DNA from 2 places in the Bacillus sp. Bwzl_19 genome. Region 1 is predicted to be linked to the other one. Evidence: riboswitches for the same ligand, from Rfam matches in the RefSeq annotation. Region 1 holds a riboswitch; the other holds the start of a gene.
What was found. Region 1 has a riboswitch for S-adenosylmethionine ahead of metE (5-methyltetrahydropteroyltriglutamate--homocysteine S-methyltransferase). Riboswitches for the same ligand answer to the same signal wherever they lie in the genome.
Positions count from the first base shown of each region.

Region 2: linked by a shared signal. The riboswitch ahead of ACW5MY_RS18585 (5-methyltetrahydropteroyltriglutamate--homocysteine S-methyltransferase) and the one ahead of metE (5-methyltetrahydropteroyltriglutamate--homocysteine S-methyltransferase) in region 1 are both predicted to bind S-adenosylmethionine.

Region 1 is NZ_CM142729.1:1,375,066-1,378,553, forward strand. Features, by position in the region: gene metE (5-methyltetrahydropteroyltriglutamate--homocysteine S-methyltransferase) at 1-1,207, opposite strand, end outside; SAM riboswitch class I at 1,291-1,445, opposite strand; gene ACW5MY_RS07335 (S8 family peptidase) at 1,586-2,545, opposite strand; gene ACW5MY_RS07340 (STAS domain-containing protein) at 2,766-3,488, shown strand, end outside.
Region 2 is NZ_CM142729.1:3,504,239-3,507,726, reverse strand. Features, by position in the region: gene ACW5MY_RS18590 (methyltransferase domain-containing protein) at 27-908, shown strand; gene ACW5MY_RS18585 (5-methyltetrahydropteroyltriglutamate--homocysteine S-methyltransferase) at 943-2,079, opposite strand; SAM riboswitch class I at 2,158-2,244, opposite strand; gene ACW5MY_RS18580 (LURP-one-related/scramblase family protein) at 2,329-2,805, opposite strand; gene ACW5MY_RS18575 (hypothetical protein) at 2,908-3,075, opposite strand.

The DNA of each region.
Region 1 (3,488 bases):
GCTGATTCAGTTCTTCTTTTTGAGCTGAGTTCGCCCCTGTTGCGAAAGCTTTCAGTGCTTTCAGTGCCGCTTTGGACTCTTCGATCTGCGCACTGACGGCCGCTTTGCCGGACAGGAGGCCTTCTTTTAAGACACCGAGTTCCGCCAACTTTTCTTTAGCGTATGACAGGCCGTTCAGCAGATCTTTTTCAAGATGTTCGTCAGGGTGTTTTGCCACCGGGACGTGCAGAAGGCTGCTTGAAGGCTGAATCCATAATTCCTCTATGTCAGCGTGGCTGAGGATATCAAGAGTCGCATCAAGGCGTTCTTCAGCATCGATTTTCCAAATATTGCGGCCGTCAATCACACCCGCTGCCAGCACTTTATCTTTCGGGAAGCCGTGTTTTTTCAATTGCTCCAGGTTTCTGCCTTTATCATGCACGAAATCAAGCCCGATTCCCTGTACAGGATAAGAAACAAGTTCTTCATACGCATCGACCGAATCAAAGTATGTCTGTAAAAGGACGTTCAGCCCTGAAAGCTCTTTTGTGATCGATTCATAGAGTTCTTTTGCGGCGCGGACATCTTCAGAAGAAGCTGTCACAAGGGCTGGCTCATCAATCTGAACCCATTTGACGCCTTCTGCTTCAAGCTCTTTCAGCAGCTGAACATAAAGAGGGACAAGGCGCTTTTGAATCGCTTTTGCTTCTGATTCTTCGTAACCTTTCGCAAGCGTGACAAATGTGTACGGACCGACAATGACGGGTTTCGTTTCCACTCCGAATTCTTCTTTGATCCGGCGGTAGTCGTCAAGCTGTTTGTTTCTCGTCAGACGGAATTCAATGCTTTCGTCATATTCAGGAACGATGTAATGGTAGTTGGTATTAAACCATTTCGTCATTTCACTGGAAACGGCGTCTTTTACACCGCGGGCAATCGCGAAATATGTATCAATGGGGTCCGTAATGCTGCGGAATCTTTTCGGAATCCAGTTAAAGCTGACGGCTGTATCGAGCACATGGTCATAATGGGTGAAATCAGAGACCGGCACAATATCAATATTTTGGTCAAGCTGTGTTTTGACAGCTGATAAGAATAAACCGTCAAGCTCTTTAAGAAACGTTTCTTTATCAGTTTTTCCTTTCCAATAAGCTTCAAGCGCTTTTTTCCATTCTCTGTTCAAGCCGATTCTCGGAAAACCAAGATTCGAAGTTTTAATAGTTGTCATTAAGTCTCCTCCTTTAAGTGAGATGTAACAAAAAAGCCTCTTTCTCATGAGAGAAAGAGGCTTTAACATCAAAATGTAAGCCTCTCTTATCTCTCAGATCACGTCTGATGGAATTAGCACCGTGCCTTAAGAGACAATCGTCTCGGCGCAAAAATCACGCGCCCCATTTCACAATGGAATTACGGTCGGTTGCTGTTGGGGTCAAAAGGCCAATCCCTCGCCCAACTCTCGATAAGAGAAAATATTTCAATTTTTTTGAAAAGTTACATCATTTGTTGGTTATCTTATCAGCTTATTCAGATCACTGTCAATAGAAAATCTCACATTTTAAAAAATTGATGATGTGACAAGCTGATCAATCATTATATGAGAAACATATCAGAAAGACAGCAGCTGTGCCTGTTCGGCTTTTTCCATCAGCACATCAGGCGCGTCTAAATACAGAAATCCGTTCCCGGCCAATGTTTTGGCGATATCCAAGGGAAGGGTCCGCCGCACAAGTTGGGCGTAAACTTCTGCCTCAGAAAGCGTCCGCTGAAACGAGGCCTGTTCAAGCCCTTTTATTAAGGCAAGCGCTCCGCTCACATGCGGGGCGGCCATCGAAGTGCCCGTCAGCTTCCCGTATTTATGGTTGGGAAGGGTGGAGAGAATGTTTTCGCCGGGAGCCACCAGGTCAATCTCTTTATTTACGTTTGAAAATTCTGACGATTTTCGCGCGACTGAGACTGATCCGACGGCAATTACTTCGTTGTAAGCGGCCGGATACGACAGTTCCTCTGTCCGCTCGTCTCCGTCGCCTTCGTTTCCTGCTGCGCAAACGACCAGTACACCGCTTTTTACCGCATTTGTGACGGCTTCTTTCAGTTCAGGCACATCGCTCGGCCCGCCGAGTGACATAGAAATGATATCAGCCTTTTGTTCAACAGCGTAGTTGATGCCGTTAATGATCCATTCGTATTTTCCGCTGCCGTTTTGACCGCCGAGAACTTTCACGATTAAAAGGCTCGCTTCCGGCGCAACTCCCGAAATTCCGCCGTTTGAATCATTGGCGGCAATCGTTCCGGAAACATGTGTCCCGTGTCCGTTGTAATCGGAAAACGCGTCTTCTTTGCCTCCGTCATCATCGGTGAAGTTTTTCCCGCCGATAATCCGGTCTTTCAAATCAGGATGATTAACGTCACAGCCTGTGTCAAGCACTGCGATTTTAATATCCTTGCCTTTAAACCCTTTTGCCCACAATTCTGGCGCCTTAATCACTTTAATACCCTCAGGAAGCTCGTTCACATCCATGATTTGCTCATCCGTGACATAAGGAATCAACCGCATTTCACCATTCATAAAAAAGCCCTCCTTTTTTATGCTTGCGAGTGGATTCAAGGGTGTTGCTACTATTTTATGGCAGAGCCTGCCGCGCGGAAAGAGTCATTTGAAGCATTTTCATAAAAAAGGCGCAATCTATCGCACTAAAAAATTTCAAATAAATGGATAGTTTAACAGCTTTCATTTTGATTCATCACCCGGTAACGCTATAATTGGAAAATGGGAAAGGAGAAGAGGTATGAAGATAAGTGAAGCATTATACGACTATTTTTCAGGACAGGTTGATCAAATTGCGGAAGATTGGATCGAAACGATGGAAGATTCGGATCCGAATTCAATTTATTCTTTGACAAATCCCGTCATCAGAGAAGAACTGAAGGAGCAGGATAAAGAATTTTATCGGCATATTAATAACATGTATATCATGCCGGAAAAAGAATTTTTAGAAGAGTTCGAGCAGTGGGTGATTGAGCTTGCGAAAGACCAGAAGCATCTGGATACTCCCGTCCAGTACGTTGTCCGTGAATTCATGAGAAACCGGAGGCTGTATATCAGTTATTATGACGCGTTTGCCGATGAACATGAATCCGCGTTTGCTGAGGGAGAAAGGAAGAGATGGGAGGATTTAATTGTCCAAGTATTTGATTTTACAATATACAAGTTTGTCGATCATGCCGAGCATAATTCAAAAATGCAGCTGAATGCGCAAAGAGAAATGATTTTAGAGTTAAGCTCGCCGGTTATTACACTGAGCAAACGGACGGCGCTTCTGCCGCTTGTCGGAGATATTGACACGGAGCGCGCCAAATTCATTCTGGAAAATACGCTGAGCACATGTGCGGATCGGCTGATTGAGCATCTGTTAATTGACTTGTCAGGCGTAGTCGTTGTCGATACGATGGTGGCGCACCAGATTTTTAAATTAATTGAGGCGCTGAATCTGATCGGCGTTACGTCCACT
Region 2 (3,488 bases), 1.6 Mb from region 1:
AATAACGAATGAATGAGGTGTTTTTTTTGACGTCTATGAAAAGAAAACGCGCGGAATTACTGAATGCATGCCAGTCCGTATTCAGGTGTCCGCTATGCCGCACGGCCATGGCGGTTTCGCAATATCAAAGCCTGATATGCGGACATGGGCATACATTTGATATATCAAAACAAGGCTATGTGAATTTCCTCAATAAATCGGTCAAAACCCGCTATGACAGGCAGCTGTTCGAAGCGAGACACGAGCTTTTTGAGAGGCGGGAGTTTTTTTCGCCGGTTCAAAAAGAGATCGCCGTCATCATCAGCCGTATTCAATCTCCGCGAAAACAGGCGGCGGTATTGGATGCGGGATGCGGAGAGGGCTCCCATTTAGACGCTGTATGCAGATTGCTGCAGCCCGCTTTTTCCGTGACGGGAATCGGCATTGATATCTCGAAAGAAGGTGTGCTGCAAGCTGCAAAAGCCTTCGGGGATCATAATATTTTTGCCGTCGCTGATGTGGCGGATACGCCGTTTGCCGACAGCAGTTTTGATGTGATTCTGTCTGTTTTGTCACCTTGGAATTACAAGGAATGCAGCAGGCTTTTAAGAAAGGGCGGCACAGTCATTAAAGCGGTGCCGCGGCGCGATTACTTGAAAGAAGTAAGGGAATTCTTCTTCGGAGACAGTCCTGAACGGAATGATACCGCTGAGTCTGCGGCCGTCCGTTTCCAAACCGGCTTTCAAGCCTTTGAGCGCAAGCGGCTGTGTTACACGAAGACCTTATCGCAGCCTGATCTTGAGCTGCTTGTGAAAATGACGCCCTTAACATGGAAATGTTCTGATGAAAGCATTCAGCGCTTTATCAGCCGGAAAGCGGCTGATATTACGATAGATATCGATATTTTAATCGGAACCGATCCGCTGTAAAACGAAAAAGACACGCTGTAAGCGTGTCTTTTTTTTATTTCCAGACTTCATCGGCAATGTCGACGACATGGCGCAGTTTCGCCCATTGCTGTTCTTCTGTGATCAGATTTCCTTCCTCAGTCGAAGCGAACCCGCATTGCGGGCTGAGGCAAAGCTGATCCAGGCTGACATATTGAGAAGCTTCTTCAATCCGGCGTTTAACCGCATCCTTGTCTTCGAGTTCGCCGTGTTTCGACGTAATCAAACCGAGCACAAGCTGAAGATCAGAGCGTTTGACATAACGAAGCGGTTCAAAGCCGCCGGAGCGGGAATCATCATATTCCAAGAACAATCCGTCAAGGTCAAGTCCGTCAAAAATCGTTTCCGCCGCCGCATCATATCCGCCTTCAGCCGTCCATGTGGACTGGAAGTTGCCGCGGCAGATATGCATCGTAACCTTCAGATCGGCAGGACGATCTTTGATGGCGTCATTAATGGAAGCGGCGAACAGCCTGCGCAGCTCATCCGGCGTCGTGCCGAAAGCTTCAATCTGACGAAGCCCCGCCTCCGATAAGAAAACGGCCCATGCGGTATCATCGAGCTGAAGATAGCGGCACCCGGCGTCATAGAAAGCCTGAATCGCTTTTTTATACGCCTGTGATACATCATGCTGAAATTGTTGGTAATCGTTCTGATACGCCGCTTTTTCCAATTTTCCGCGGAAAAACAGCATATTCGGGCTTGGGATGGTCATTTTTGGCACAGCATCGCCGGCAATGCTGTGCAGGAATTTATAATCTTCAAGTATCGGATGCTGAGAAAATTCAATATCTCCCGTTACTTTAATGCCGCGCGCTTTCGTCTGTACGTTGTGGAACTGAATGCCGCTCTCAGGCGTAAACGCTTCGACGCCGTCTAAGTTTTCGAGAAAATCGAAATGCCACCAGGCACGGCGGAATTCGCCGTCTGTCACGACATTGAGGCCGGTTTCTTTTTGCTTTTCCACACTGCGGATGATTTCTTTGTTTTCGATTTCGCGCAGCTGTTCTGCCGAAATCTCATCAGCCGCTCTTTGCAGACGGGCTTGCTTCACAGCCGCCGGCCGCAGCAGGCTTCCGACCTGATCCGCGCGAAACGGCGGGTTTTTTCTTAGAAGAGTGTGCAATGGTTGCTCTGTGTTTTGCTGTGACATGAACGATTCCTTCTTTCCTGATGAAATATAAAAAAGCTCTTCCCTCGGATAGGGAAGAGCTTGCGTCCGCAAATCTCAACCTTATCTTCAGGATTTAGCACCATTCTGCTGAACAGCGGTTGCCGGGTATCATAGGGCCAGTCCCTCCACCTCTCTTGATAAGGAAATATGCTATTTTTCAGAATAAACTGTAATACTATTAATCTTAGTATGTTTTCTAGAATTGTCAATATATTTCGATAAATATTTTTATTTGTCACCCTCAAATAGAACCATATCAATCACAATTGCGATTGCGAGACAAAGAACGATATCCTCTTCATTTTCAATCTGCAGATGATAGGAATCGCCCCAGCTCATCCATGTTTTACTGACGGTCATCCGGCTTGATTTTCCGTCTGTCACTTGAAAATTCCGTCCCCACACGTCGCCGGTAATATCCCAGCCGAGGCCGGAAATTTCAAATTTCGGTTTGAAAAACGTTACTTTCTTGATGACTTGGCATACAGGTTTGCCGCTTACGGAAATCTCGTAACGGGGAACGAGCGACATCAGTTTCTGACTGACGCTGGCGAGTGTGCGTCCGTCCAAATCAGTCAGCTTCAGTTCATCGCCGAACGAAAACAACTTTCCCTCCGCATTGAAGACTTCTTTTCCGCTTTCAAGAAACACTTGAAACCGATTCTTAAATGTAAACACCCGCTCTTTGATATAAAAATGATTCATAAAAAAACTCCTTTTTTATGTTGTACGTAAAAAGGAGGCGGATGGTTTCATATAGGCAGGTGCATAAAAAAAGGCTGCCGATTTTGCGGCAGCTGTCGTTTTTTATGATAGCGGCATCCGGCGTTTTTGACGGATCGCATTTAAATCAATGATGTTATTCGTGTCGGCAGCTGTCACCAGCGGGCTTGTCTTTGGCGTTTTCCGGCGGTTGTCCTTACTGAAAGAGAAAACCAGGTATCCTGTCAAAGCAGCAAAAATAAGTAGCATCATTTTACATACCTCCCAAAAAAAGTTTTGGTATTATTATTGTACGAAAAAACAAACGAAAAGTATTCAAACAATTGTCACTTTTTTAAAAAATAACGACATTTTCCGTAAAAACGACTATAAGTTGCAAGGGATTTCACTCATGTTGTGGTTCTATAGATTGTATCGGCTGCTGAATGATTAACGTTTATATCACTTTTTTACTATTTTTTAACAGAGTCGAATTAACTAATTCAGTGTTTTCGTTTGCCTTGTGTTATTCAGTACCCTAAAAAATCCTATGATATGCAAAATAACTGCTTCTAACAGATGATTATAGATTGACAGCGCTTTCTTTATTTTTTGTAAGAAAACGATAAGTTATCTTAAAAAAATCGTTTGAACATTTTCCGCAGCTTTTTAAAAGGATTTGATTT